2 regions of the Streptomyces hypolithicus genome follow, and region 2 is predicted to be linked to the other one. Evidence: riboswitches for the same ligand, from Rfam matches in the RefSeq annotation. Region 2 holds a riboswitch; the other holds the start of a gene.
What was found. Region 2 has a riboswitch for glycine ahead of gcvT (glycine cleavage system aminomethyltransferase GcvT). Riboswitches for the same ligand answer to the same signal wherever they lie in the genome.
Positions count from the first base shown of each region.

Region 1: it holds a riboswitch for glycine, as region 2 does, so the genes downstream of both, gcvP (aminomethyl-transferring glycine dehydrogenase) here and gcvT (glycine cleavage system aminomethyltransferase GcvT) in region 2, are expected to answer to the same signal.

Region 1 is NZ_CM128811.1:5,541,706-5,556,624, reverse strand. It holds partial or broken gene ACU6WZ_RS26130 (peptidase) at 1-361, opposite strand, end outside; gene ACU6WZ_RS26125 (PadR family transcriptional regulator) at 488-1,075, opposite strand; gene ACU6WZ_RS26120 (PhzF family protein) at 1,214-2,029, shown strand; gene ACU6WZ_RS26115 (CPBP family intramembrane glutamic endopeptidase) at 2,058-2,912, opposite strand; gene ACU6WZ_RS26110 (glutamate-cysteine ligase family protein) at 3,033-4,541, opposite strand; gene istA (IS21 family transposase) at 4,875-6,416, shown strand; gene istB (IS21-like element helper ATPase IstB) at 6,463-7,239, shown strand; gene ACU6WZ_RS26095 (hypothetical protein) at 7,654-8,262, shown strand; gene ACU6WZ_RS26090 (DUF5999 family protein) at 8,582-8,779, shown strand; gene gcvP (aminomethyl-transferring glycine dehydrogenase) at 8,887-11,772, opposite strand; glycine riboswitch at 11,989-12,086, opposite strand; gene ACU6WZ_RS26080 (PRC-barrel domain-containing protein) at 12,203-12,571, shown strand; gene ACU6WZ_RS26075 (DNA polymerase IV) at 12,496-13,956, opposite strand; gene ACU6WZ_RS26070 (MerR family transcriptional regulator) at 14,041-14,724, opposite strand; gene ACU6WZ_RS26065 (bifunctional nuclease family protein) at 14,847-14,919, opposite strand, start outside.
Region 2 is NZ_CM128811.1:1,459,992-1,474,910, forward strand. It holds gene ACU6WZ_RS06645 (ABC transporter substrate-binding protein) at 1-1,684, opposite strand, end outside; gene ACU6WZ_RS06650 (ABC transporter permease) at 1,843-2,841, opposite strand; gene ACU6WZ_RS06655 (enhanced serine sensitivity protein SseB C-terminal domain-containing protein) at 3,334-4,137, opposite strand; gene ACU6WZ_RS06660 (enhanced serine sensitivity protein SseB) at 4,319-5,095, opposite strand; gene ACU6WZ_RS06665 (AAA family ATPase) at 5,237-5,950, opposite strand; glycine riboswitch at 6,195-6,298, shown strand; glycine riboswitch at 6,299-6,398, shown strand; gene gcvT (glycine cleavage system aminomethyltransferase GcvT) at 6,440-7,564, shown strand; gene gcvH (glycine cleavage system protein GcvH) at 7,653-8,033, shown strand; gene glyA (serine hydroxymethyltransferase) at 8,053-9,315, shown strand; gene ACU6WZ_RS06685 (L-serine ammonia-lyase) at 9,474-10,856, shown strand; gene ACU6WZ_RS06690 (cytochrome P450 family protein) at 11,287-12,465, shown strand; gene ACU6WZ_RS06695 (hypothetical protein) at 13,238-13,663, shown strand; gene ACU6WZ_RS06700 (hypothetical protein) at 13,809-13,955, shown strand; partial or broken gene ACU6WZ_RS06705 (ISAzo13-like element transposase-related protein) at 14,026-14,474, opposite strand; gene ACU6WZ_RS06710 (GntR family transcriptional regulator) at 14,683-14,919, opposite strand, start outside.

The DNA of each region.
Region 1 (14,919 bases), 4.1 Mb from region 2:
CTTCCATGGCCGACACGGCGGAGGGCGACCAGCCCGCCACGGCACCCTCCCCGGCCGGGGGCGCGGTGCCGGACCCCTCCACGGCACCGTTCCGGCGCAGCCCGTAGCCGATGCTGCGCTGCACGAGATGGCCGAGCACCTTGGCCACCTGCGGGCCGCCGTCGAAGGCGTCCCTCACCTCGAGGTCGAGTTCCATCGCCGAGTGGAGCAGATGGGCGGTGTCGATCTGCCGGTCCCCGTCACGCAGCCCCCGCCTCCGTGCGCCTGCCACCGTTGAGGCCAGCTCCGCGGTGAGCCCGGCCTCGAAGTCTGCACGGAGGGGAGCGGTCTGCTGAGGAATTTCCGGGGTACGGACTTGCACACTTCCCACCCCATCAGCCACCACGGACGAAGGCATCCGCGTCGGGGAGCATCCGGGCATCCCACTGCGGGTGGGCAGCCCCTTCCCGCCCCTCCTCCTTACGGATGAGGCTTACGGTGCGGGGGATCAGCCCTCGTCAGCGAGGATCAGGTAGAGCTTCTTGCGGGACTCGTTGATGACGGCGAGAGCCTTCTGCCGCTGCTCGGCGGAGCCTGTCTTCCAGACCTGCCCGAAGGCCTCCATCAGGCCGAACCCGGCCTGGCGGATCTCGTTCATCGACTCCCAGTCGACACCGCGTCCCGCTTCCTCCCAGGGAGCCTGCGGCCCCGCCTCGGCCTCGGTGCGTCCGACGTCGGTGAGCGTGAACAGCTTCTTCCCGCCGTCGCTCTCACTGACGATCAGGCCCTCGTCCTCGAGCAGTTGGAGCGTGGGATAGACCGACCCGGGACTGGGCCGCCACGCCCCGCCACTGCGCTCGCCGATCTCCTGAATCATTTCGTAGCCGTGCATCGGCCGGTCGGTGAGCAGCGCGAGGATCGACGCGCGTACGTCGCCCCGCCGCGCCCGACCCCTCGGCCCGCCCCTCCCTCGCCCGCCGCCACCCCACGGCCCCCCGAACGGCGGCCCGAAGGGGCCGAAGGCGGCACGCCGCCCTTCGGAGTCACCCCGACCGGGACGGCCGGGCCCGCAGTCTCCATGTCCATGTGAACGCATCGCTACGCTCCTTCATCGTCGATCTGTTGCGATGCTTCAACGATATATCGGTAACGGGGCTCCGGCAAGCATGAAAGAGGCCAGCAGCCCGGAATTGGCCTTGGCCTGCGGCGTTGTTCCGCCTCTAGGTTCATGTCCATGCAGATTCGAATCGTCGACGCCTTCACTAGCCGCCCCTTCTCGGGCAATCCCGCCGGCGTCGTGCTGCTGGACTCCGACACGTTCCCCGACGACGCGTGGCTCCAACAGGTGGCCGCCGAGGTGAACCTCTCGGAGACGGCCTTCGCGCACCCGCTCCCCGCGGGCAGCGACGCCGACTGGGCGTTGCGCTGGTTCACTCCCACCACCGAGGTCGACATGTGCGGGCACGCGACCCTCGCCACCGCCCACGTCCTGCACACCACGGGCGAAGCGACGGCCACCATGCGCTTCTCGGCGCTCTGCGGTCTCCTGACCGCCACCGTCCAGGACAGCGGCGCACTCACCCTCGACTTCCCCACCGCGTCGCTGACGGAGGTGCCGGTCCCGGCCGGCGTCGGTGAAGCCCTGGGCGCCGAGGTCCTCTCGGCCCACGACACCGGAGCGCACATCGGCGACCTGCTGGTCGAGCTGGCCGACGAGGCGTCAGTACGGGCGCTGACGCCGGACTTCTCGGCGCTGGTGGCCCACTCCGAGCGGGGCATCATCACGACCGCCGCCGCCGAAAGCCCCTCCCGGGGCTACGACTTCGTCTCGCGCGGCTTCTTTCCCCGGGTCGGTATCGACGAGGACCCGGTGACCGGGAGCGCCCACACGGCCCTCGCGCCCTTCTGGTCGGCGCGACTCGGCCGCGACGAACTGATCGGGCTCCAGGCGTCCGCCCGCTCCGGCCTGGTCGCCACGTCACTGCGCGGCGCCCGCACCCTGCTGACCGGCAAGGCAGTCACCGTCATCGACGGCGAACTGCTCGCCTGAACTGCGTCCGCCGGATGTTCCAGCCGCATCAGGCAGTCGGCAGCCACCCGACCCTTCCCGCGAGCAGCGCGTACCCGACGAAGGCCCCGACATCGAGCAGCGTGTGGGCCACGACGAGCGGCCCGATGCGCCCCCATCGCCGGTAGAGCAGCACGAAGACCGCGCCCATGACCATGTTGCCGATGAAGCCGCCGATGCCCTGATACAGGTGATAGGAGCCGCGCAGCACCGAGCTCGCCGCCAGCGAAGCCGTGGGCGACCGCCCCAGCTGGTCGAGTCTGCGCAGCAGATATCCGACGACGATCACTTCCTCCAGCACCGAGTTCTGCAGTGCGGAAAGGATCAGTACGGGGAACTTCCACCACACCGGCGGCAGCGATTCCGGCACGACCGTGAGATTGAACCCCGCCTCGATCGCCACCAGATAGAAGGCAAGTCCGGCGCTGCCGATGCCGGCCGCGACCAGCGTGCCGCGACCGAGATCCGGCCACGGTCGCGTCCGGTCGAACCCGATCGCCCGCAGCCCCGCCCCCTCCCGCAGCAAGAGATACGCGACGAGCGCGACGGGCACCAGCGCCGAGGTGATACCGAACAGCTGCCAGGCGAGATCCAGCCAAGGCCGGCCCGGCGTGTACGAGCCGTTGAGTTTGGCCGCCTGGTCCTTGAGGCCGCCCGGCTTGGTGAGCGCCCCGACAAAGCTGATCAGGGAGGACACCCCGCTCGCACCCAGCGAGAGCCCGAGCACGATCAGGAGCTCGGCCCGGAGCACCCGTCGCGTCACCCCTTGTTGTCCGGGATGAGAATCGGCCGCCCGCCCCACGTCTGCCCGCACACCAGCCTCCACTTCCGCGCCACCGCCTCGTTCTCGACCGCGCCATGTCATGGCAGGGAATCCGTTCCGGATCTCGACGAGGAGGCTCCACTGCCGTGGGACGTCACAGCTTGCCCGACGGCGAGGCGCAGGGCAGCATCAGGCCCGGTCCCTCGCAGCGCCGGCGCTCCCTCACCCCCGGGCCGGGAACCCCACCGGCCAGGTGTGGACAGGGTCGCCCTGGTGCATCAGCTCGCTGTAGCGGCGCGTGGTGGCGGCCAGCGCCACCTCACGCTCCAGACCCGCCGCGAGCGCGCGGTGGTACGTATCCACCTGCCAGGACGCACCGTTGACGCGCCGCCTGCACCGCTGCTCGATGACGCCGAGGTAGTAGTCGCGGTCCGCGGGCTCGATGCCCCACGCGTCGAGACCGGCCGCGGCGAGCGGCAGCAGCTCGTCCCGTACGAGCTTGACGGCAGGCACCCGCACGGTCCCGCCGGAACGGCCCGGCCTCGGCCAGACGATCTCGGCGTCGATGCCGTGGCGGCAGGCGGTGTCGAAATTCTCCTTGGCGGCCTCGAAGGGCAGCCGCTTCCACACCGGCCGCGCGTCCTCGGCGAGAGCGCGGACCAGGCCGTAGTAGAAGGCCGTGTTGGCGATCACGTCCGTGACCGTCGGCCCGGCCGGCAGCACCCTGTTCTCCACCCGCAGATGCGGTACGCCGTCCGCGAGCCCGTACACGGGCCGGTTCCAGCGGTAGACCGTCCCGTTGTGCAGCACCAATTCCTGGAGTCGCGGCACCCCTCCGTCGTCCAGGACGAGCATCGGGTCCTCGTCGTCGCAGATCGGCAGCAGCGCCGGGAAGTAGCGCAGGTTCTCCTCGAAGAGTTCGTACGCAGAATCGATCCAGCGCTCGCCGAACCAGGTCCGGGGCCGCACGCCCTGCGCCTGCAGCTCGGGCGGACGGGTGTCCGTGGCCTGCTGGAAGAGCGGCGGACGTGACTCCCGCCAGAGCTCATGGCCGAACAGGAAGGGCGAGTTGGCGCCCATGGCGATCTGCACTGCCGCGACGGCCTGCGCCGCGTTCCACACGTCCGCGAATCTGGCCGGGGTCACCTGGAGGTGCAACTGCACCGACGTACACGCCGCTTCGGGTGCGATGGAGCTGAACGTGCAGGTCAGCCGCTCCACTCCGCTGATGTCCAGCGTGAAGTCCTCACCGCGCGCGGCGACGATCTGGTCGTTGAGCAACTGGTAGCGGTCGACGTCGGAGAGATTCGCCGGAACCAGGTCCTGTCGTCCGAGCGTCGGCAGAATTCCGATCATCACAATGCCCGCGTCGACCTCGGTGGCCTTTCGGTGGGCATATCCGAGCCCCGTCCGCAGTTCTTCCGCCAGCTGATCGAGAACCCGCCCGCCCAGCCGATGGGGGGCGATGTTCACTTCCAGGTTGAACATCCCGAGTTCGGTCTGGAAATCATGGCTGGCGATACGCTCCAGGACTTCCGCGTTCATCATCATCGGCATGCCGTCGGCCCCGGCGAGATTCAGCTCTATCTCAAGCCCCATGAGGTTCTTGGGCCGGTCGAAGCGCTTCTCCGCCAGTAGCCTCTCCAGCCCCGTCAGACACAGCTGGAGTTTGTGCCGGTACCTCTGGCGATCGGACAGATCGAAGCCGCCTGCCACGACCTTCTCCCCCATCGGAGCATCCCTCCTCGAGTGGGCTGCCCACCGGGTGGGGCCCTTACGTCACGGTCGATGATGCCCAGACAGACTGATCAGTAACGTCCCACAGCGATCGGGTAAGGAGTACGCTCGCTGCACTGCTCCAGCGGCACATTTGTGAGCGATCACGAAATTCCCCAGGTGAGGCGGGTTCCGCGTCACGTAATTCCCCACCCCCGCGGTCACGTAATTCCCCATGGGGACGACGGACGCAGCGGGTAGTGGTCCTGGCCGTCGAGATGACGGACGCTTCCTCGATCAGTGGTTCGAGGTCGAGGGAAGCGCACGATGGCAAGGAGAACGTTCAACGTGGTCGATGTGACCGAGATCTATGTCCACTGGTACGCGGGCCGCTCCAAGAGCGAGCTGGCCGCGTCGCTGGGACTGGACCGCAAGACGATCAGGAAGTACCTGGCCCCGGCGGAGGCCGCCGGGATGGCCCCGGGCGGGGCGGCGATGGCCGCGGAGGACTGGGCCTCTCTGATCAAGGGCTGGTTCCCCGAGCTCGCCGATGCCCGGTTGCGGCAGGTGACCTGGCCCGAGATCGACAAGCACCGTGATTACATCAAGAGCCTGCTGGGGACGGTGACCGTCGCCACGATCCACCAACGGCTGCGGGACGAGAACGAGTTGGTGGTTTCGGTGTCGTCGCTTCGGCGGTGGATATCGGCGACGCTGCCCGAGGAGACCCGTCGCTCTCAGGTCACGGTCCTGCGCGACGAGATCGAGCCGGGGCTGGAGGCTCAGATCGACTACGGCTTCCTTGGCCAGTGGATCAACCCGCGGAGCGGGAAGCGGCACCGGATCTGGGCGTTCGTGATGGTGCTGCCGTGCTCGCGGCACATGTTCGTCCGCCCGGTGATCCACCTGGACCAGCACTCCTGGACCGAATCCCACGTCGAAGCCTTCAGATTCTTCGGCGGCGTCCCGCAGCGGCTGGTGCCCGACAACCTGAAGACCGGGGTGGACAAGCCCGACCTCTACGACCCTAAAATCAACAAAGCGTATGCCGAACTCGCGGCCCATTACGGTGCGTTGGTAGATCCAGCCCGCGCTCTGAAGCCAAAAGATAAACCGCGCGTCGAGCGCCCTATGCCCTATATACGTGATTCCTGGTGGCGGGGCCGGGAGTTCTTCTCGCTCGAGCAGATGCAGGCCGAGGCCATCCGGTGGTGCACCGAAGTCGCCGGTCAGCGGCAGTGCCGCCCGCTGGGCGGGGCCGCCCCGGCCTCGGTTTTCGAGGCCGTCGAGGCGTCCACGCTGCTGCCGCTGCCGAAGACCCCGTTCGTGCTCGCGAAGTGGTCGACGGCCACCGTCGGCCCGGACATTCACATCAAGGCCGGCCGCACCCTCTACTCGGTGCCGTGGAAACTGATGGGCAAGCGGGTCGACGTCCGCTCGACCGCGACCTTCGTGCAGGTCTTCCACGACGGCGAACTGGTCAAGACCCACGGGGCACTTGAGCAGGGCAAGCGCACCCATGCCAGCGACTACCCGCCGGAGAAGATCGCTTTCCACATGCGGACCCCGACCTGGTGCCGGACCCAGTCCGCGCAGGTCGGCACGGCCTGCCGCGAGGTGGTCGATGGGCTGCTGGAGGTCAACGCGCTCTATCGGCTCCGCGCCGCCCAGGGGATCCTCGGCCTGCGCAAGAAGTACGGCGAGGGCAGGCTGGAGGCCGCCTGCGCCAAGGCGACCCTGGTCGGCGACCCGTCCTATCGCACGATCAAGGGCATCCTCGTCGCCGGCACCGAGACCGAGCCGGCCCCCGAATCCTCCGGCGATGGCGGAGCCGCCGCCTTCCTGCACGGACCTCAGCGGCTCTTCGCGACCGCGACACCCCCGACATGACGAACGACGACCGTGATGACCACCGTCACGAAGAAGGAGTGGCGTGATGAGCATCATGGACACCGCCCTGCGGGACGCGCTTCGCGCGCTGAAGCTCTCGGGCATGCTGGAAACTCTCGACGCCCGCCTCTCGCAGGCCCACGGCGGCGAGCTCGGCCACCTGGAGTTCCTCCAGATCCTCTGCCAGGACGAGATCACCCGCCGGGAGACCGTCGCCTTCCAACGGCGCCTGACCCGGGCGAAGTTCGAGCAGCAGGTCACCTTGGAGGAGTTCGACTTCGCGGCCTCCCCGAAGATACCCGCGGCCCAGGTCCGCGACCTTGCGGCACTGCGCTGGCTGCACACCGGCGAGTCCGTAATTTTGTTCGGGCCGGTCGGCGTTGGGAAGACACACGTCGCCCAGGCACTCGGACATATGGCGATCCGCCAGGGCGCCAACGTCCGCTTCGCCAAGACCAGCCGGGTTCTGGCCGACCTGGCCGGCGGCCACGCGGACCGCACCTGGGACCGCCGACTGCGCGAACTGGTACGGCCCGACGTGCTCATCCTGGACGACTTCGCGATGCGCCAGCTGACCGCGGCCCAGGCCGACGACCTCTACGAGCTGGTCTCCGAGCGGCAGGGCCGGTCGCTGATCCTGACCAGCAACAGGGCGCCGAGCGACTGGTATCCGCTCTTCCCCAACCCCGTCGTCGCCGAGTCCCTCCTGGACCGGCTCATCAACACCAGCCATCAGGTGATCATGAACGGTCCCAGCTACCGCCCCAACAAGCGGCCCCGCGCAGGCGTCACCGACAAGACAAACAAGCCCTCGATCAAGTAGACATGGACGAGGCCAGGACCTGGGGAATTACGTGACGCTGAGCCCGGGGAATTACGTGATCGTCCACACATTCACTCGGCATGCGGCAGAATGCAGATACCACCGGCCCCCTAGTGAAAAAGGCCGACGAGATTCAGCCTACCGCGCGCGTCGGAACTTGCGAGGCCACGATGCCTGCAGCCTCGCTGAATGGGGAGATTCTCCGCAGGAGAAAGACCTGATTCCGCCTTGCCTGTAATGCCGGCGACGGCTAGCCGAAACATCGCGTGAACGCGTGTCGTATAAACTCTGCAAACGAGGCAGAGAGTCGGCGCCCGGCCATCGTTCCCCGGCCCCCCTCTGACCCCGCACGCAGACAGCGCCGTCCGCACCACCCACGCATCAACGTGTCTCCGAAGTGAGAGGCGACCCACCATGCCGCTGCTTGTTTCCCCGGCTCCCGCGCCCGCCCTGCGCAGCGTCCTCGCGGCACTGGGGTCCCCCACTGCCGTACGAGAGGCCCGTCCCCCGGCCCTCCGTGCGGCCCAGGGACCCCTCAGCCCCGAACTCCCGCTCCCCATCCACGTACTGGACCGGATCATCCCGTCGGGCCGGCCCCCGCGCACCCGCCTGACCGGCTGGCGCTTCCTGATCCGCAGCGGCGAGGACACCGTGGCTGCCGCCGACACCATGCTCACGCCCGACGGCTGGACTTTCTCCCACTTCTGCGAGGGGCCGTACGTCACCTCCAGCGAACGCGCGCTCCGACAGGCCGAGGCGATGACCGCGTGCTATCAGCCTCGTCTGCTCTCCGTGCCGGAGCTCTACATGCTCACCCTGTGGCTGCACCGCGGCCCCGAAACCGACACCGCCCCGGCGGATGCCGACGTCATGCCCCTCCCGACCGACCTGCTGGTGCCCCTGGCGCCGGCCCCGCCCGGGATCGCCTCCCACCTCCCGCACCGGGTGGCGGATCTGCTGCCCGTCCTGACGCACCGGCTCACCCCCCGGACCGCCCCACCCCTCCTCAGCCAGCCCGCCTGACAACTGCGGAGAGAATGCTCTGCGGCGCCCCCTGCGCGCCGCCCCTGTGCCCCGTGCCCGCCCCGGTCACGGGGCACAGCGCCCCCATCCGGACTAGTCCGTACCGGTCACATCGAACCACCCGAAGGGACACCCCAGTTGAGCTGAACCGTCCGCACGGGTGACACGTCTTTAATCAGTAAGGAGAGCTGCCGTGAAATCCCTGCGGATTGACGCCCGTAGGGCAACACTGGGACCAGACCGATTGATACGGGGGGCGGTCATGAACACCGCATCGAGCCGCAGGACACTCAACACACCGCAGCGAAAGAACCCTTCCATGTGCCAGCACCAGCCAGCCTGCCCGTCCGCCCAATCCGCCGATCGGGAGGCCGCCCATCTCGTGGCGCACCACCCGGAGCAGGGCTGGAGCCTGCTGTGCAACGGAGTTGTCGTCTTCGAGGACACCGGTGAGCTGCTGCCGGACGGGCGCATCATCGCCCCGCACCGCCCGGTGGCCGTGGCCACGGCCGCCTGAGCCGATACGCAGACACGCAGACACGAAAAGGGGCCGGCCCGGAGGAATCCTCCGAACCGGCCCCGACGCTTGTCCGCGTCGCCTGACGCCGCAGCGTCCTTCGCAGGTCAGTTGTCGTACGCGTCCAGCGGCGGGCACGAGCAGACGAGGTTACGGTCACCGAACGCACCGTCGATCCGGCGCACCGGCGGCCAGTACTTGTCCGCGGCCGAGACTCCGGCCGGGAACACCGCCTCCTCGCGGCTGTACGCGTGCTCCCACGCACCACCGAGCGCGGCCGCCGTGTGCGGCGCGTTGCGCAGCGGGTTGTCGTCCGCAGGCCACTCGCCCGAGGCGACCCGCTCGATCTCACCGCGAATGGCGATCATGGTGTCGCAGAAGCGGTCGATCTCGGCGAGGTCCTCGCTCTCCGTCGGCTCGATCATCAGCGTCCCGGCGACCGGGAACGACATGGTGGGCGCGTGGAAGCCGTAGTCGATGAGGCGCTTGGCGATGTCGTCCACGCTGACGCCGGTCGACTTCGCCAGCGGCCGCAGATCGACGATGGCCTCGTGCGCCACCAGCCCGTTCGGACCGGTGTAGAGCACGGGGTAGTGCGGCTCCAGGCGCTTGGCGATGTAGTTCGCCGCGAGGACCGCGACCTGCGTCGCCCGCTTGAGCCCCTCGCCGCCCATCAGGCGTACGTACGCCCACGAGATCGGCAGGATGCCCGCTGAGCCCCACGGCGCGGCCGAGATCGGCCCGACGCCCGTCTCGGGGCCGGCCGACGGCTGGAGCGGGTGGTTGGGCAGGTACGGCGCGAGGTGCGCCCGTACACCGACGGGGCCGACGCCGGGGCCGCCGCCGCCGTGCGGGATGCAGAAGGTCTTGTGCAGGTTCAGGTGGGAGACGTCGCCGCCGAACTTGCCCGGCTTCGCCAGACCCACCAGGGCGTTCAGGTTCGCGCCGTCGACGTAGACCTGGCCTCCGGCCTCGTGCACCGTCGCGCAGATGTCCGCGACGTGTTCCTCGAACACACCGTGCGTGGAGGGGTAGGTGATCATCAGCACCGACAACTCGTCGCGGTGCTGCTCGATCTTGGCGTGCAGGTCCTCGACGTCGACCTCGCCGTCCTCACGGGTCTTGACGACGACGACCTTCATGCCGGCCATGACGGCGCTCGCCGCGTTCGTGCCGTGCGCCGACGACGGGATCAGGCACACCGTGCGCTGCGTGTCGCCGTTGGCGCGGTGGTAGGCCCGTACGGCCAGCAGGCCCGCGAGCTCGCCCTGCGAACCGGCGTTGGGCTGGATCGACACGGCGTCGTAGCCGGTGACCTCGGCGAGGCGCTCCTCCAGCTCGTGGATGAGCGTCAGGTACCCGTGCGCCTGATCGACCGGCGCGAAGGGGTGCACGGCGCCGAACTCCGGCCAGGTGACCGGCTCCATCTCCGTGGTCGCGTTCAGCTTCATCGTGCAGGAGCCGAGCGGGATCATGCCGCGGTCCAGCGCGTAGTCACGGTCGGCGAGTTTGCGCAGGTAGCGCAGCATCGCCGTCTCCGAGCGGTGCTGGTGGAAGACCGGGTGCGTGAGGTAGTCGTCGGTGCGCAGCAGGCCCTCGGGCAGCGCCTCGCCCACCGATGCGTCCAGCGCCTCGATGTCGGCCTCGACGCCGAAGGCGGCCCATACGGCGGCGACCTGTGCGCGGGCTGTCGTCTCGTCGCAGGCGACGGAGACATGGTCGGCGTCGGTCAGACGCAGGTTGACACCGCCCTCACGGGCGGCGGCGACGACCGCGGCCGCCCGGCCCGGGGCCCGTACCGTCAGCGTGTCGAAGTACGCGTCGTGCACGACCTCGGCGCCGCCGGCCCGCAGGCCGGCGGCGAGCAGCGTCGCGTACCTGTGCGTTCGGCGGGCGATGCCGCGCAGCCCGTCCGGGCCGTGGTAGACGGCGTACATCCCGGCCATCACGGCAAGCAGCACCTGCGCGGTGCAGATGTTGCTGGTGGCCTTCTCGCGGCGGATGTGCTGCTCACGCGTCTGCAACGCCAGCCGGTATGCCTTGTCGCCGTCCGCGTCGACCGAGACACCGACGAGCCGCCCGGGCAGGCTGCGCGCGAACTTCTCGCGTACGGCCATGAACCCGGCGTGCGGACCGCCGAACCCCATCGGCACACCGAAACGCTGGGTGGTGCCCACCGCGATGTCCGCGCCCAGCTCGCCGGGCGAGGTCAGCAGGGTCAGGGCCAGCAGGTCGGCGGCCACGGTGACGACCGCTCCGAGCTCGTGCGCCTGCTCCACGACGGGCTTGATGTCGCGCACCGCACCCGAGGCGCCCGGGTACTGGAGCAGCACACCGAAGACGCCACGCTCGGCCGCCTCGGCCGGGATGCCCTGCGACAGGTCGGCGACAACGACCTCGACCCCGGTGGGCTCGGCACGGGTCTCGATGACCGCGACGGTCTGCGGGAGGGTGTCGGAGTCGATCAGGAATACGCCGTTCTTGACCTTGCCGACACGGCGTGAGAGTGCCATCGCCTCGGCGGCGGCGGTGCTCTCGTCCAGCAGCGAGGCGCCCGAGGTCGGCAGTCCGGTCAGCTCGGCGACCATGGTCTGGAAGTTGAGCAGCGCCTCGAGGCGGCCCTGCGAGATCTCCGGCTGGTAGGGCGTGTACGCCGTGTACCAGGCCGGGTTCTCCATGACATTGCGCAGGATCACCGGCGGCGTGAAGGTTCCGTAGTAACCGAGGCCGATCATCGGGGCGAGCACCTGGTTGCGGTCGGCGAGGGTGCGGAGTTCGGCCAGCACCTCGGCCTCCGTGCGGGCGTCCGGCAGGCTGAGCGCCTCGGCGCTTTTGATGACGTCGGGCACCGCGGCCGCGGTCAGCTCGTCGAGCGAGCCGTAACCGACCTGGGCAAGCATCTTGGCCTGAGCCTCGGCATCGGGCCCGATGTGGCGCTGTTCGAAGGGGATGCCACGCTCAAGCTGTTCGAGCGGAATGCGGTTTGCGGTCATCTGCGGAAGGCCTCCTGGTCTGACACGACCTGCGAGGGGCACCACGGCACGGGTGCCCGGACGGCCTCCCCCTCTGTCATCTCAACCTGAGAGCTTCACCGGAAGACCGTCGGGGGTCGTTCCGGCTTTCACCGTCGGTGAGGAAGGGACCCGCGGCGGACTGTGGCCTTTCCCAGCACCTGTCCGTGCGACGCCCGCCCTGCTTTCCAGAGTGACCTCAACCGTGCGGTACGGGGGCCTGAGAGATTCCGGGGAGGATTTGCTCCTTCGGCGCCCCCGGCATGTTCACCGGAGGACTCTCCCGCACGGGGTCAGCAGCCATGAGCCAGCCTACCAGCGAGCCCCGCCGCCGTTCCCTCGAGTGGCCGAGGCCACAGATGTGCACTTTCGTAGTCTGTACGGGGAGCAGCTGCGATCAGTTGGAGGGACCGTGCAGACCGACATCGATCCGCGCAGCCTGATCGGCCGCAAGGCGTTCGACCGCAAGGGCACCAAGATCGGCACAGTGGACGAGGTGTACCTCGACGACGCCACTGGAGTACCCGAGTGGGCAGCCGTACGCACCGGCCTCTTCAGCCGGGACGCCTTCGTTCCCCTGGAGCCCAGCGAGGTCGTGAACGACACTCTGCGGGTCCCCTACGAGCGGGCACTGATCAGGGACGCCCCCGACTTCGGGGTCGGCCGCCATCTCTCCCCCGAGCAGGAACTCCAGCTCTACCACCACTACGGGCTCGATGTCTCCGCACCTCCTGTCCCCGACCGCGACTTCGGCAGGCTGGCCGGCGAGGATTCCGGCTGATCCGCGGCGCCGGCCACCAGCGGAAGTGGATCCGACGGCGCCAGATCCGGGTCGTCCACTGTGAACGTCCGGACGCGCCCGGGCGCCGACGTCGGCTCCTCGAAGCGCACCGTCACCCGCCCGACGCCGCTGCCCTGCACCCACCCCGCCCCGTACTCCGCATGGCACACGTCCTGCCCGGCCCGCCACCGGCGCTCCGGCGGCGGGCCGGGCGCCGCCGCTCCCACTGCCTCCTGGTGCCCGACCGGCCGGGCCGCCCCGGCGTCCTCCGCCGCCCCGGCCTCGTCACGGGCCTGGGCCGACGCGCGCTCACCGGCGGCCTGGGCGAAGAGGTCTTCCTGGGTGAAATCCGCGAGCCCGCTGACGCCCACACCCAGCAGCCGCACACCGCCCGTGGTGTCCACCGACTCCAGGAGGCGTCCGACTGCCTCCCGCACCACAGCGGGGTCGTCGGTGGGCCCGCGCAGCGTCTCGGAGCGGGTGAGGGTGGAGAAGTCGTATCTGCGTACCTTCAGGACCACCGTCCTGCCGGAGCGGCGGGCAGCCCGCAACCGCTGCACGCACCGGTCCGACAGCCGCCCGACCTCGGCCCTGACCCGGACCCTGTCGTGCAGGTCCACCTCGAAGGTGTCCTCGACGGACACCGACTTCGCATCCCGTTCAGCCACCACGGGCCGGTCGTCGTAACCGACCGCCATCCGGTGCAGCGAGAGGCCGTGTGCCTTGCCCAGCAGCCGTATCAGCTCGTCCTCGCCCGCCTCCGCCAGATCGGCGACTGTCGCCATGCCGGCCCGCCGCAGGTGCTCGCCGGTGGCGGGTCCCACTCCGGGCAGGGTACGGACCGGCAGGGGCCCCAGGAGCTCCCGCTCGGTCCCCGGCTCGATGAGCACCAGGCCGTCGGGCTTGGCCTGCTCAGAGGCGATCTTCGCGAGCATCTTGGAGCCCGCGAGCCCGACCGAACCGGTGAGCCCGGTGACCGCCCGGATATCCGCCCGCAGCAGCTCTCCGGCCCGACGGGCCGAGGCCGAGTCGTCCGCCACACCACCCGCCTCCAGGTCGACGAAGGCCTCGTCCAGACTCAGCGGCTCCACCAAGGGAGACAACCGGGCGAGCAGCTCCATGACCTGTTCGCTCACCGACCGGTAGAGCGCGAAGCGAGGCATCAGATACGCCGCGTTGGGACACAATCGCCGGGCCTGCGCCACCGGCATGGCGGAGTGCACCCCGAAAACCCTGGCCTCGTACGAAGCGGTGGCAACGACTCCCCGGGTGCCGATTCCGCCGACCACCACCGGTTTCCCGCGCAGGCTCGGCTTCGACGCCTGCTCCGCGGCTGCGTAGAAGGCATCCATGTCCAGATGCAGGATGGTCGGTTCGGCTCTCACACCACCGATGCTGCCGCACACCACTGACAATCGGCGCCCGGCACGGTGCCGCCGTCGCCGCAGGGCTCAGACGGGGCCTTGTCGTCAGACTGCTTTGTTGCGGCGTCGTGCGAGTTCGTCGGTGGGATTTCGCCCGATCAGGGTCTCGCCGGTGTCGATGCGCTCGCCGTGCAGCTGCGACAGCGCGCTCTCCACGTCCTGCCACACCACGCCCACCGCGATCCCGAAGACGCCCTGGCCGCCCTGGAGCAGTTCGACCACCTCGTTCGGCGACGAGCACTCGTAGACCGTGGCGCCGTCGCTCATGAGCGTCATGCGCTCCAGGTCCTGGAAACCGCGGGCCCGAAGATGCTGGACGGCGGCGCGAATGTTCTGCAGCCCGACACCAGTGTCCAGGAAACGCTTGACGATCTTGAGTACGACCACGTCGCGGAAGCTGTAGAGACGCTGCAGGCCCGAACCGTTGGCCGACCGTACGCTCGGCTCGACCAGCCCCGTCCGCGCCCAGTAGTCGAGCTGCCGGTAGGTGATTCCGGCCGCCGCGCACGCCGTGGGCCCCCGGTAGCCGACGCTCTCACCGCTCCCGTCGCTCTCACCGCGTTCGGACTCCGTAGTCCCGCCCATGGCCGACGTCACGCTCTGCCGCCCCACCCGGGGGTCGGCCGCGCTGCCGTAAAGCGGATACGGCCCACCCGCCGCCGTACCGTCGCCGCTGCTTCTCACGCCGACCTCCGTCCTTGACCTGCCCTGTCGACGGTAGGCAGTCACCCGGGGTGCGTCAACGATCGCCACACTCGGCACGCCGAGTGATAATCACCCTGAGAGTGGTTTTGCGTGCCCCACTTCGGGGAAACCGTGCCCGAATGCGCGGATACTGACCGGCGCACAGCTCACTGGCTGTTGGTCCCGAAGTCCTCGGGCGAGATCTGGTCGAGGAACTCGCGGAACTTCTCCACCTCGTCC
Region 2 (14,919 bases):
ACGTGATCGTCTTCTCGTACACGAAGGGCAGGTAGACGGCGCGGTCGGAGACCATGTGGTTGATCTCCTTGTAGATCTCACCGGCCTTGTCCGGGTCCGTCTCGGCGATCGCGTCGTCGAAGAGCTTGTTGATCTTCGGGTCGTCGGTCTCGCTGTTGTTGTAGTTGCCGGTCTCGACGATGAAGCGGCCGTCGACCAGCGGCTGGGAGAAGCCCTGACCGGTCGGGAAGTCGGGGCCCCAGCCGGAGACGATGATGCCGTAACCCTTGGACTTGACGACCTTGGGCGAGCCGTTGATGGAGCTGGACTGGGCGCCGTCGATCTGGTCGATCTGGGCGTCGATGCCGACCTTCTGCAGCGAGTTCTGCAGCGACTCAGCGGTGGCGACTTCCTGCGGCTTGTTGTTGCGCACCGAGATGGTGGTCTTGAAGCCGTTCGGCTTGCCGCACTTCTTCAGGGCTTCCTTGGCCTTGGCCACGTCACCCGTGGGGGTCTTGAGCGCACCGTACGGGTCGTAGCCGTCGGCGCCCTTGATGCTCGTGGGGAGCATGTTCGGGGCGATCTCACCGCCGGCCAGCGGGCCGCCGCGGGCGGTCTGCAGCGACTTCTTGTCGGCCGCGTAGATGACCGCCTTGCGGCACTCGATGTTGTCCATCGGCTTGACGGTCTCCGGGAAGACCGCGTAACGGATGAAGTTCGTCAGGCCGTTGTCGACGTTGCCCTTGTGCTTCTGGAGCGCCTCGGTACGACCGGACTGGGTCATGCCCGTCGCGTTGAGGTCGAGGTCGTAGTCACCCTTGATCAGGCGCTGGTCGATGTCGTCCGCGTTGGAGCTGATGGTGACCGTGATCTTGTCCGGAAGCGCCGGGCGGATCGGGTCGGACTCCTTCTTCCAGTTCTCGTTGCGCACCAGGGTGCCGCCCTTGCCGGGCGTGTACGACTCGAACTTGTACGGACCCGAGGAGACGGGCTTCAGCGCGTACTTGGCGCCGGTGTCCTTGGCCTGCGGGACCGGGGTGCTCGTCGGCAGCGCGAGGATCTGCTCGAAGTCACCGTTCGCCTTCGGCAGCTTGAAGATGATGGTCTTGTCGTCGGGCGTCTCGATGGCCTTCAGCCCGAGCTTGTCCTTCGACTTGTCCTTGTACGGGCCCTTGTACTCGCCCTTGGGGTCCAGGACCTGCTTCAGGTAGCCGGGACCGCCGGAGATGACGTCGGCGGCCCAGGTGCGCTCGATGCCGTACTTGATGTCCTTCGAGGTGATCGGCGAGCCGTCCTCGAAGGTCACGCCGTCGCGCAGGGTGTACGTGTACGTCTTGCCGTCGTCGGTGATCTTGGCCATGTCGGTGGCCAGGTCGGGCACCAGCGACGTGCTCTTCACGCCCGGCTTGGTGTCGTACGACACGAGCTGACGGGTGTAGAAGCGGGAGAAGTCCCAGGCGAAGCCGTAGTACATGCGCGCCGGGTCGAGCGAGTCGAAGTCCTGGGAGCCCGCGAACTTGAGCGTGCCGCCCTTCTTCGCCGACGCGTTGGCGATGCCCTTGGTCGCGGCGTTGAAGCCGGCGGCCTTGCCCTCACCGTCGTCCTTGGTGCCGCCGCCTCCACAGGCCGCGGTACCCAGCAGAGCCGCGACGACGAGAGCCGAGCCTGCGGCCAGCCTGCGCCTACTTGAGCTGTTGGTTGTCACGATCTCGCATCCTCCGTGAGAGTGGCGGTCCTGGTGCAGAACCGGTCCTTGGTGCTTGCCGCCCGACTGGTTGTCAGGTGGTTGTCAGGGGCGGGGGGTGTCGCTGTGGCCGAGCGGGTGATGTGGCCGCGCAGGTGATGTGGCCGAGCGGGGCGCGGTCAGCGTGATCCCTTGGGATCGAGGGCGTCACGCACTCCGTCACCGAAGAGGTTGAAGGCCAGCACGGTGATGAAGATCGCCAGACCCGGAATCACCATGAACATCGGGTCGCTCTCGTAGGTGCTCACCGCCTTGGAAAGCATCTGTCCCCAGGAGGCCGTCGGCGGCTTGACTCCCGCACCCAGGAAGCTCAGCGCCGCTTCCGTGAGGATGTTGGTGGGGATCATCAGCGTCGCGTAGACGGTGATGGGTGCCACCAGGTTGGGCAGCAGCTCCCGGAAGAGGATGTACGAGCGCCCGGCGCCGAGGCTGCGCGCCGCCTCGACGTACTCGCGCTCGCGCAGCGACAGCGTCTGGCCGCGCACGATCCGGCCGACGTACGGCCAGCCGAAGAAGCCGATCACGACGATCAGCGCACCGATCCGCACCCCGCTGCCCGTCACGCCGAACAGCTCGTTGGGCAGGACGGAGACCAGCGCGATGATGAACAGCAGCTGCGGGAAGGCGAGAAGAACATCCATCACCCGGCTGATCGCCGCGTCCACCCAGCCGCCGAAGTATCCGGCGATGACGCCGAAGACCGAGCCGAGCAGCACGGCGAACATCGCCGCGAGGAAAGCGACGAGCAGCGAGATCCGTGCGCCGTAGACGACGCGGCTGAACACGTCGCGCCCGTTGACCGGTTCGACGCCCAGCAGGAACTCCGAACTCATGCCGCCGAAGGAGCCGACGGGCGTGCCGAGCAGCGGGTCGATCTGGTCTTCGTGGAACTCGTTCGGCGGGTGTCCCAGGAGGCTGACGATCAGGGGCGCGAAGATCGCGACCAGGATCAGGAGCACCACGACGACGCCGCCGGCCAGCGCCACCTTGTCGCGCTTGAGCCGCACCCAGGCGATCTCCCAGGGCGAACGGCCTTCGATGGCTTTCGCCGGAACATCGGCCGCGACGTCAACGGCGGCGGTCTCGGCCGCGCTCGTGTCGTGCAGTGGTGCCGTCATCGTGGTGGGGACCCCTCTCGGCTCGACCGACTGTGGTCGGCCCGCGCCCGCCGCTGTAGCGGCTTCTCTCATCGCAGGTGCAGGTGGTGCGGTAGATGCGCAAAGTGCAGAAGGTGCTGAACGTGGTGCAGGTGCTGAACGTGTGCAGGTGCTGCGGGTGCTCAAAAAATGAAGGTGCTCGGACAGCCGCGGTTGGCACGGGGAACGCGGTTCGTGGCGGTCGTACGCCGGACCGGCGTTCCTTGTTGCCGGAGTCTTCAATGAGCTCGCGATCACCCGCCAGACCTGGCGGGGAATGGATGCGCAACCGTGATGTGGCCTGTGGGCTTCCGTTATCCGAACATCTTGATCGGCTCAGCGGACCACAAGCAGCGTTATGCCGCAGACCGGACAAGCCAGCCAACGGCCGTCATGAACCGCCGAATTGGGCTATCGGCACATCTGCCGACGGGTCAGGCCGCGTCGGATCGGGTCAGGTCAGGTCAGGTCAGGTCAGTAGCCGCGGGGCGCCGGATAGCCGTAACCGCCGCCGGGTGCGGCGGTGGAGGGTGCCGCCGGTGCGTGGGCCTCACGGTCGTAGAACGGCCGGGCGTTGGCGCGCAGCCACATGGACACCGGGTCGTACTCGTCGGACATCGCGACGGTGGACACCGGCAGCCCGTCGGGGACCACCCCGATCGACTGCTGCATCATGGCCCGCACGGCGTCGACCGACTGGGGGCTGGTGTCGTACAGATCGAGCCCGACGGCGAGGTACGGCGCGCCGAGCGCCGGCTGCACCCACGCCCGGCGCAGCGCGCGGACCGCCGGCGTACGGTGGGCGTGCTGCGCCAGCCGGGCGTAGAACTGGGGGATCTCGACGGCCGGTTCGGACATGCGCAGCGGTCCGGCCGGCATCCGGTCGAGTCCGGTGGCGATACGCCGCAGATCGAGCCACGGAATGCCGACGCCGCCGCCGGGCGCGTGCGGGTTGAGCCAGATGCCCCAGCGGTCGGGAAACAGCGCCCGCGCGATGTCCTGCCCGGTCACCACGTCGTACGCCCGGCTCCAGCCGCTGGCTGCGAGCTCCTGGGCGGAGGTCACGCACGGGGCGTAGCCGAGGCCGTCGACCTCCATGTTTCCGTACTGCGCGTCGGGGGATCCCGCCTGGCCGTGCCAGAGCAGCATCCAGACGTGGCCGCCGGCCGGGTCGGCGATGGCGCGCAGAAGCGCCTCGTACGCGTCGAAGCGCCCGGGCGTCACCTGGCGCAGCATGTGCTCGACCTGCCCGGCCGCGGCGGTGCCTGACGCGCTCACCCTGGGTTCCGCCCCTCTTCGATCCACGTGCCGGCCCAACCGGCCGGCCCGACCAACCGCCCCCGTGTGGCGAGGTCATCAAACCAGCTTAGACCGGCCGCACTGACACCGTCCTGACGCACACGTCAGGAGTCTGCGCGCTTGGCTGCGCGCTTCGCTGCGCGCGGCCGGTCGGCGCGGGTCAGGCGTGGCGCGTGTAGAACGGCCGTACCCTCTCCAGCATCCAGTCGGCGACCGGGTCCTGGGCGACGTCCAGCAGGACGAGGTTGACCGGCCAGGGCACCTGGACCCGGCCGAGGGCGCGGCCCAGCGCGTCCATCGGGGCGTTGCGGTCGGCGCCCTCCCAGGACGAGAGCTGTACGCCGACGAACAGCGTCGGGGACTCCCCCTCGATGCTCGCGAGCGCCCGCCGGGCGCTCGCCACCACCCGGCTCTCCTCGAACTCCCCCGCTGCGGCAGCGAGGAAGTCGACCGGCTCCTCCTGCCAGTCCGGCTCGAAGAGCCGCACCCGGCCTCCGCTCGCCGGCCCGTCCAGCGGCGTACGGCCGGCCCGGCACAACTCCGCGACGGCGGGCGGCGGCAGCGGCGCACCGACCGCGCCGTCCGGGTTCACGGCGATGCCGAGTTGCGGGGGCAGGCCGCGGGCGAAGTCCCGGGCGGGCGCCACTGTGAAGGACATGTGCGGCCCGGCGCACTGGCGGAGCTGCTGCTCGGAGCTGTACACGGGGACGTACGCCGCGCCGTGGATCTCGACGGTGGGCAGGTCGAGGCTCCGCGACTGGGGGCCGCCGCCGGAGGGCAGCGGCACCCACACCTGGCTGCGTCCCAGCACCTCGACGATGCGGCCGCCGGCGGCCGGGTTGCCGACGGAGGCGGCGAGCACCTCTTCGAGTTCGTTGCCGGGCCAGCCGTTGCCGCCGTGCGGGTGGCCAGGCCCGGGGAATTCTGGGTAATCCACGGGCCCGACCCTAGCGCTGTGCCCCACACCCCGGGGCTGCGCCCCCACACCCCCGGGGCTCCGCCCCGGACCCCGCTCCTCAATCGCCGGAGAGGCTGGCATTTTCCGGACCCGACCGGAAACCTCAGCCCAATCCCCGCGCTACGTCGAAAAGCCGATCGCCGCAAGCGCGCCGGCCGCGTCCCGGTCCAGCAGCACCGCCGCCCCGCACCCCACCGGCAGGACCCCCCGCTCCGCGTCCCGTACGAGCCGCCCCACCGCCCGCCGGTGCCGGGCGAAGGCGTACCCCGAGACCCCGCGTCCCCGCTCCTGCTGCCCAGCCCTGGCCACCTCCGGCGGCACGTCGAGCAGGACCAGGTGCAGCGCGGCCCCACGGCGCCTGGCGTCGCGGGCGAGCCAGTGCCGGACCCAGGCGAGCGTTCCGCAGTCGTGGACGACGACGCTCTCGCCGGAGCGCAGCGCCCTGCGCAGCCCGGCGTAGTGCGCGGCCCGTACGAGAGGCCGGTAGAGGGCGTACGGCAGCAGCCCCGGCATCCGCGCCGCCCACCGCTCCCGCACGTCCTGCGAGTCGATGCGCCGCACGCCCGCCGCCCCGGCCGTACGCCGGATCAGGGTGCTCTTGCCGCTGCCCGGCAGTCCGGACACGACGACCAGGTCCCCGGCCGCGAAGGCCAGGCTCCGCGGCCCGCGCCCCGCACACCCGCGCAGATCCCGCACCACCGGCGCGGCGACGCGCCCGGCGGCCTTGCCGACCGGCGCCTCCCCGGCCGGTACGCACTGCTGCGCCGCCACCGCTCCGTGCGCCGCGCCCGCGCCCGCGGTCGCCGCGTACACACCGGGCTGTTGCACCGTCATCGCTCTCCCCCTGTCGGGTGTCCCCCACCCTTTGCCCGGCCCTTTCCCACGAAGTGTAAAGAAAAGGTAATGCGCCACAAGCTGTTTGTGGATCTCTCCGGCCCTCCTCCGACCTGCCTCCGACCTGCCTCCGACCCTCCTCCGGCCTGACCCCAACCTTCCTCCCGCCCGCCGCCCACCGCCCCGCCGCCCGCCGCCCGCCGACGCGTGCAATGATGTGCGCGCCAACTGCATACCGGCCGCTTGAATCCGCGCGGGAGAGTCCGGAGCACAGCACCATGTGCCCCAGGACGCCGAAGGAGCAAGTTCCTCCCTTGAATCTCTCAGGCCCCGTACCGCGCGGGCGAGGCAGATCTGAAAAGCGGGCCGCTTCGTCGCGGCTCCACCCAAGGTGCAAGCCGGGACTCTCCCGGTGAACCTCTCAGGTTCCGATGACAGATGGGGAGGATTGTCCTCGCCCGTCTTGCCCTGCGCCCTGGGAGCACACCTATGAGCAATGTCCCCCGTCTCACCGCCCTCGATGCGCTGCATCGCTCGCTGGGCGCGACCATGACCGACTTCGCGGGCTGGGACATGCCGCTGCGCTATGCCAGCGAGCGCGACGAGCACAACGCCGTACGCACCCACGCGGGCCTCTTCGACCTCTCCCACATGGGTGAGATCACCGTCACAGGGCCGCAGGCCGTCGCTCTCCTGAACTACGCGCTGGTCGGCAACATCGGCACGGTCGGCCTCGGCCGCGCCCGCTACACCATGATCTGCCAGGAGGACGGCGGAATCCTGGACGACCTGATCGTCTACCGCCTGGACGACACCGAGGCCCCCGAATATCTGGTCGTCGCCAACGCCGGCAACGCCCAGACCGTGCTCGACGCGATCACCGCGCGCGCCGCGGGTTTCGACGCCGTCGTACGGGACGACCGTGACGCGTACGCCCTGATCGCCGTCCAGGGCCCCGAGTCCCCCGGCATCCTGAAGTCCGTCACCGACGCCGACCTCGACGGCCTGAAGTACTACGCGGGCCTGCCCGGCACCGTCGCCGGCGTCCCCGCGCTCATCGCCCGTACCGGCTACACCGGCGAGGACGGCTTCGAGCTCTTCGTCGCCCCTGCCGACGCCGAGACGCTCTGGCAGGCGCTGACGGAGGCCGGCAAGGATGTCGGCCTGGTCCCCGCCGGTCTGTCCTGCCGCGACACGCTGCGCCTGGAGGCGGGCATGCCGCTGTACGGGCACGAGCTGACCACCGCGCTGACACCGTTCGACGCGGGCCTCGGCCGGGTCGTGAAGTTCGAGAAGGACGGCGACTTCGTCGGCCGCGCCGCCCTGGAGGCCGCCGCCGGGCGCGCCGAGAACGCCCCGCCCCGCAAGCTGGTCGGCCTGGTCGCCGAGGGCCGCCGTGTCCCCCGCGCCGGTTTCCCCGTAGTGGCGGACGGCAAGGTGATCGGTGAGGTCACGTCCGGCGCCCCGTCCCCCACCCTCGGCAAGCCGATCGCCATGGCGTACGTCGACGCCGCGCACGCGGCGCCCGGCACGGCGGGTGTGGGCGTCGACATCCGCGGTACGCATGAGCCGTACGAGGTCGTCGCGCTGCCGTTCTACAAGCGCCAGAAGTGACGCCCCGCACACCTCGTACCCGTACACCTGGCACTCGTACACCTTCCCCGTTCACCAGCACTCCCCCGCGTACAGGAGAATTCAGGTCATGAGCAACCCCCAGCAGCTGCGTTACAGCAAGGAGCACGAGTGGCTGTCGACCGCCGAGGACGGCGTCGCGACGGTCGGCATCACGGAGTTCGCGGCCAGCGCGCTCGGTGACATCGTCTACGCCCAGCTCCCGGAGGTCGGCGACACGGTGACCGCGGGCGAGACCTGTGGGGAGCTGGAGTCGACCAAGTCGGTCAGCGACCTGTACTCCCCCGTGACGGGTGAGGTCACCGAGTCCAACCAGAACGTCGTGGACGACCCCGCGCTGGTGAACTCCGCCCCCTTCGAGGGCGGCTGGCTCTTCAAGGTGCGCGTCTCGGAGGAGCCGGCCGACCTGCTCTCCAACGACGAGTACATCGCCCTTACCTCCGGCAACTGAGACCTCGAACGGGACCGTGATGACGCTTCTCAACACTCCCCTGCATGAGCTCGACCCGGACGTCGCCGCCGCCGTCGACGCCGAGCTGCTCCGCCAGCAGTCCACCCTCGAAATGATCGCCTCGGAGAACTTCGCTCCGGTCGCGGTCATGGAGGCCCAGGGCTCCGTCCTCACCAACAAGTACGCCGAGGGTTACCCGGGCCGCCGCTACTACGGCGGCTGCGAGCACGTCGACGTCGTCGAGCAGATCGCGATCGACCGAGTGAAGGCGCTCTTCGGCGCCGAGCACGCGAACGTGCAGCCGCACTCGGGTGCGCAGGCCAACGCCGCCGCGATGTTCGCGCTGCTGAAGCCCGGCGACACGATCATGGGTCTGAACCTCGCGCACGGCGGACACCTGACCCACGGTATGAAGATCAACTTCTCCGGCAAGCTCTACAACGTGGTCCCGTACCACGTCGACGAGGAGTCGGGCGAGGTCGACATGGCCGAGGTGGAGCGCCTCGCCAAGGAGTCGCAGCCGAAGCTGATCATCGCGGGCTGGTCGGCGTACCCGCGTCAGCTGGACTTCGCCGCCTTCCGCAAGATCGCGGACGAGGTCGGCGCGTACCTCATGGTCGACATGGCGCACTTCGCCGGCCTGGTCGCGGCAGGCCTGCACCCCAACCCGGTGCCGCACGCCCATGTCGTCACCACGACCACGCACAAGACCCTCGGCGGTCCGCGCGGCGGAATCATCCTCTCCACCGCCGAACTCGCCAAGAAGATCAACTCGGCGGTCTTCCCCGGTCAGCAGGGCGGCCCGCTGGAGCACGTGATCGCCGCGAAGGCGGTCTCCTTCAAGGTGGCCGCCTCCGACGACTTCAAGGAGCGCCAGCAGCGCACCCTGGACGGCGCCCGCATCCTGGCCGAGCGCCTGGTGCAGCCGGATGTCACCGAGCACGGCGTGTCCGTCCTCACCGGCGGCACGGACGTCCACCTGGTCCTCGTCGACCTGCGAAACTCCGAGCTCGACGGCCAGCAGGCCGAGGACCGGCTGCACCAGCTCGGCATCACGGTCAACCGCAACGCCATCCCGAACGACCCGCGGCCGCCGATGGTCACCTCGGGCCTGCGGATCGGTACTCCGGCCCTGGCCACCCGCGGTTTCCAGACCGAGGACTTCACGGAGGTCGCGGACATCATCGCCGAGGCCCTGAAGCCGTCGTTCGACGCCGATGGCCTGTCCGCCCGGGTCACGGCCCTGGCCGGCAAGCACCCGCTCTACCCTGGCCTGAAGTAGTTTCGTACGAAACAGGCTGAACAGCTGAACAGCTGAACAACGGGGCGCCGCGCACACTGGACAGTGAGTGCGGCGCCCCGGCCCTTGTACCGCCTTGGTTTTCTGCACCACCCCGGCAGGCAGACAACGGCGTCTACCAACCCCTTAGGAGTTACCCCGTGGCCATCTCGGTCTTCGACCTGTTCTCGATCGGCATCGGCCCGTCCAGCTCCCACACGGTCGGTCCCATGCGCGCCGCCCGCCTCTTCGTGGGCCGCCTCAAGAACGACGGCCTGATGGCCCACACCACGGCGATACGGGCCGAACTATTCGGCTCGCTGGGCGCGACCGGCCACGGCCACGGCACCCCGAAGGCCGTCATCCTCGGCCTGGCGGGCCACTCCCCCAAGACCGTCGACGTCGAGACGGCCGACGCCGAGGTGGAGCGCATCCGCACGAGCGGACGCCTCAATTTGCTGGGCGCGCACGAGATCGATTTCGACGAGCCGACCCAGCTGATCCTGCACCGCCGCCGCTCCCTGCCGTACCACGCGAACGGCATGACCCTCTTCGCGTACGACGAGGCGGGCGCCCCTCTCCTGGAAAAGACCTACTACTCGGTCGGCGGCGGCTTCGTCGTCGACGAGGACGCCGTCGGTGAGGACCGCATCAAGCTCGACGACACGGTACTCAAGTACCCCTTCCGCACCGGCGACGAGCTGCTGCGCCTGTCACGCGAGACCGGTCTGTCGATTTCCTCGCTCATGCTGGAGAACGAACTGTCCTGGCGTACCGAGACGGAGATCCGCGAGGGCCTGCTGGAGATCTGGGGCGTCATGCAGGCCTGTGTGGCGCGCGGCATGTCCCGCGAGGGCATCCTCCCCGGCGGCCTCAAGGTCCGCCGCCGCGCCGCCCACACCGCCCGCCAGCTGCGCGCCGAGGGCGACGCGACGGCGCACGCGATGGAGTGGGTGACGCTCTACGCGATGGCGGTCAACGAGGAGAACGCGGCGGGCGGCCGCGTCGTCACCGCCCCGACCAACGGCGCGGCGGGCATCATCCCTGCGGTCCTGCACTTCTACACGAACTTCGTCGCGGCGAAGTACTCGGAGAGCGAAAAGCAGGACGGCGTCGTGCGCTTCCTGCTCGCGGCGGGCGCGATCGGCATGCTCTTCAAGGAGAACGCCTCCATCTCCGGCGCCGAGGTCGGCTGCCAGGGCGAGGTCGGCTCCGCATGCTCGATGGCGGCCGGCGCACTCGCCGAGGTACTGGGCGGCACCCCGGAGCAGGTCGAGAACGCGGCCGAGATCGGCATGGAACACAACCTGGGCCTGACCTGCGACCCGGTAGGCGGCCTCGTCCAGATTCCGTGCATCGAGCGCAACGGCATGGCGGCGGTCAAGGCCGTCACGGCGGCGAAGATGGCGATGCGCGGGGACGGCATCCACAAGGTGTCCCTGGACAAGGTCATCAAGACCATGAAGGAGACCGGCGCCGACATGAAGGTCAAGTACAAGGAGACGGCGCGGGGCGGGCTCGCGGTCAACGTCATCGAGTGCTGAGGGGACCGGCCCTGACCAGCGCGTTCCCCTTTCAGCGCTGTCAGGGCCTTCCCTGCTCAGGCCGCGAAAAGTCTCTGGAATCTTTCTCAGACAGATATGAAAGTCCTTGAAAAGTCCCTGGGATGTCCCAGGGGCGCCTCGCTCTTGGGGGCTGGGACGCGGCGGCTTCCGGGGTGACCAGGCGTCCACGACGTCACCTCAAGACGTGGCGTGCGGTCGGTGCACGTCGTCAGGAGTGAGAGCTACGCATTACGAGACCGTGAGCATTCGTGCTGCGCCGACGAGGTTGCCCTGCCGTCGGCGGAGGCCGCCTCCCGCAAGGACCTCCGCGCGGACACGGAGTGGCTCCCCCTGGTGGCCGACGCCTACGCCAACCGTGTTGGGCGTGTCGCCGACGACGGCCAGCCAGAACCAGTTGGAGCCTGAGAGCATGACCGACCCGACTCAGGATCCCCGCTTCCTCCAGGACCCCTATCCCGCTTACGCGGCCATGCGGTCCACGTGTCCGGTGCAGTCCGTGCCCGCCGGCTCCGGTGGGCACCCCAGCTACCTGGTCACCGGCTACGCGGAAGCCAGGGAAGCCCTCGGCGACGCTCGGCTCTCGAAGGACACGGCCGCCTTCTCCGCGGGCAAGGGGTCACGGCGTCGCCTGCACCCTGCGGTGGCTCACAACATGCTGGCCAGCGACCCGCCCCAGCACACCCGGCTGCGCAGGCTGGTGACCAAGGCGTTCACGACAGGGGCCGTCACGGAGCTGCGTCCGTTCATCGCCCGGGTCACCGACGAGCTGCTGGATCAGTGGCCCGTCGGCGAGCGGTTCGACTTCGTGGGCGGCCTGGCGGTACCGCTGCCGGTCATCGTGATCTGCGAGCTGCTCGGAGTTCCGGAGGGAGAACGGTCCGATGTCCAGCGCTGGTCCGGAGAGCTGTTCGCGGCGGGAAAGCCGGACGTCATCGACGCGGCCTCGCATTCGATGGCCGACTACATGACGGGCCTCATCGCAGCCAAGCGCCTGGAGCCCGGTAGCTCTCTTCTTGACCGGCTCATCTCGGCTCGCGACGAAGACGATCATCTGAGCGAGGAGGAGCTGGTCTCTCTGGCGGTGCTGCTGCTCGTGGCCGGACACGAGACCACCACCAACTTCCTCGGCAACGCGGCCCTGGCGCTGCTCCAGCGCCCGACCGAGCTGGATCGCCTTCGGGAGAATCCGGACGACGTCCCTGCCGTGCTGGACGAGCTGCTTCGGTTCGATTCCCCCGTCAGTACAGCTACCTTCCGGTTCACCACGGAAGCCGTCACGCTCGGCGGTACGGATATCCCGGCCGGTGTTCCGGTGCTGGTCGCTCTTGGAGCAGCCAATCGAGACCCGGAGCGGTTCCCGTCGCCGGACCTCCTCGACTTGGACCGGGACGCCGCTGCTCATCTCAGCTTCGGCCACGGCATCCACCGCTGTGTCGGCGCTCCCCTGGCCAAGGCCGAGGCGGAAATCGCCCTACGAGCGGTACTGATTCGGTTTCCCGGAATCCGGCTTGCCGCACCGTCTGATCGATTGGAGTGGCGGCGCACCCGTCTCGTCCGCGGGCTCGCATCGCTTCCCGTCCTGGTGTAGCCGCTCGGTGAAGCGCCCTCGTGTTCAGGGAGCACGCGTGGGCAGCCGCCGAGGCCGCCGACGAGTCCGAGGCGCGCGCCCTCGCCCAGGCGCAGGGTCGAGATCCTGTCCGAACGCACCCAAGGACCCGGCCTGCGCTCGCTGCGGTACCGGCTCGACGGCGGGGCCGAGACCACGGTCGCCGCCGCCGGGTCCGCCACCACCGTGCGCCTGACCGTCGCCGACGAAGGCAGCCACCGGCTGGACGTCGTCGCGGTCGACTAGGCGGGCAACGCGTCCGCGCCGACCGCGTACACCTTCCACGTGGGCACGGCGGGCCTGGTCTCTCCGCTGCCCGGCGAGGAGGCTGGTCACCGGGTGCCGCTCGCGGCCGCCGGACCCGGCGACCTGACCGGGGCCACCTTCCAGTACCGCCGCACCGACGCCGACGCCTGGTCCGACATCCCGGCCGCCGAGGTGAAGATGGCCTCGGGCGCGTCCGTGACCTGGGCCCGCGGCCGTCACCGGCGGCGCCCTGTCCGGCCTGGTGTGGGACACGGGCCGGCTCACCGCCGACGGCGACGTGCAGCTGAGGGTCCGCTTCGAGGGCGACGACGACCCCGCGCCGTCGGAACCGGTGACATTCGTCCTCAACCGGGTCGACGTGCTCACCGAGCCGGTGGCCCTGGAACGACGACCGGGACTGTTCGGACTCCACCGACTGGGACTGCGAGATGATCTTCACCGACATCAAACTGGCCGAGGATGCGCTCCCCGGCCTGGTGAAGACGTGGTGAGCCGGCGTTCCATGGCCGCCGGCGCCGCCGCCACCGCCCTGTGGGCCCTGAGCGCCTGCGGCAGCACCCCCGAGCCGTGCCGGCTGGTCGACGTCGTCCCCCGGCTCGGGGTGGTCTGGCAGGCGAAGGCGCTGCCGTACGGCGCGGATTCCACCTACCGCCTGTGCGCGGGGAAGCTCTGCGAGAGCGGGACCCCGCAGGTGTACCGCGAGCAGGTGCGCGTCACGCTGCCCCTGCCGGAGGGCTACGACGAGCGGCGCCCGGCGGTACGCCTGGAGTTGTCGGGCCCGCGGGACGCGCCGGAGCTGGTGGCCACCGGCACCGTCACCTTGCGTCCGGTGCGGGAGGGCTGTGACCAGGCTCTGACGGGCAGCCTGCGGCTCACCGCCGACGGCGCGCTGGAGGAGCCCGAGCGCTCCTGACGGAGCCGGGAACGACGGGAGCGGAAAGGGGACGGGTCCCCGGCCGGATGAGGCCGGGGGCCCGAGGACCCGCCGCACCCTGACGTGCCGGACCACCCGGCCTACCAGCAGATACTCACCGCCCTCACCGACGCCGGGCCAGCCGATGCGGGCCCGCGACCTGTGCCAGGCCCTCGACCTGCCGATCCTCCCGAAGAACACCGAAGGCATCCGGTCGAAGCTGAAACGCCTGGTCACACGGGGCATCCTCACCGAACCCGAACCCGGCCTGTTCACCCCGCCCCGCACCTGACCACCAGCCCACCCCGCCTACCGGGGCTCCTCACCCAACCCCAACCACGAAACCGGCATTACCTCGCGTACCGGACTCTGAAGCCTTCCTCCCGCAGCAGATCCCCGACTGTGTCCGCGCTCACCTTGTGTCCCTGGCGGGTGAACTCGGCCGTGAGCTTCCTGGTCGACTTCGTCGTCCAGCGCAACGGCGACATCGGATCCCCACGCATATCCGGCTCAACCAGTGCGAGCAGCTCCGACCGCAGCCCCGGATCAATATCCGCGGCTTTCTTCCGCCCGCCGCCAGGCCGGCGCACCCGTCCCAGCGGTTCCTCGCCGGCTTCCAACTCGCCCATGCCCTTACGCACCGTCGCCTCGCTGACCCCGGCCGCCCGTGCGACCGCCCGGATCCCGCCATGGCCCAGGATCCGGGCCTCGGCTCCCATCAACAGCCGCCGCTGCCGCTCGTCCAGATGCGGGAACAACACCCCTCGAACTTCACCGCGAGTTGACCACGAACCTCGTCACTGATGCGCATACCACACCAACGAGCCGAATCACGGGAAGCAACAGGTTGATTCTCTGCGAGCCTTACGCCCTCCCCCGCGATAGCGCGCGGGGGAGGGCGTAAGCCGTCCAGGGGGCACTTCCCAGTGGTAGCTGGGGGAGCTCGAGGACCGGGGGCCGGGGCGGAGCCCCGGTTACGGGAAGGGGCGGGGTGGGGGAAAAGCCCCGCAGGGCAACGCCTACGCGCCGCCGAGCTTCCGCTTCAACACCTTCTCGACCTTGGTCGGCTGGTCCTCCTGGCCCACGGCCCACAAGGACCGGACGTGGCCAAGGTGACGCGCCATGCACGCCTCCGCCCCCTCCGCATTGCCGGAGATCATCAGGTCAAGCAGCTCAATGTGCTCCTCGGCCGACGAAACAAGCTCGCCCCGCTCGTCCAACCGCGTCAACCCGTACAGACGAGACCGCTTCCGCAG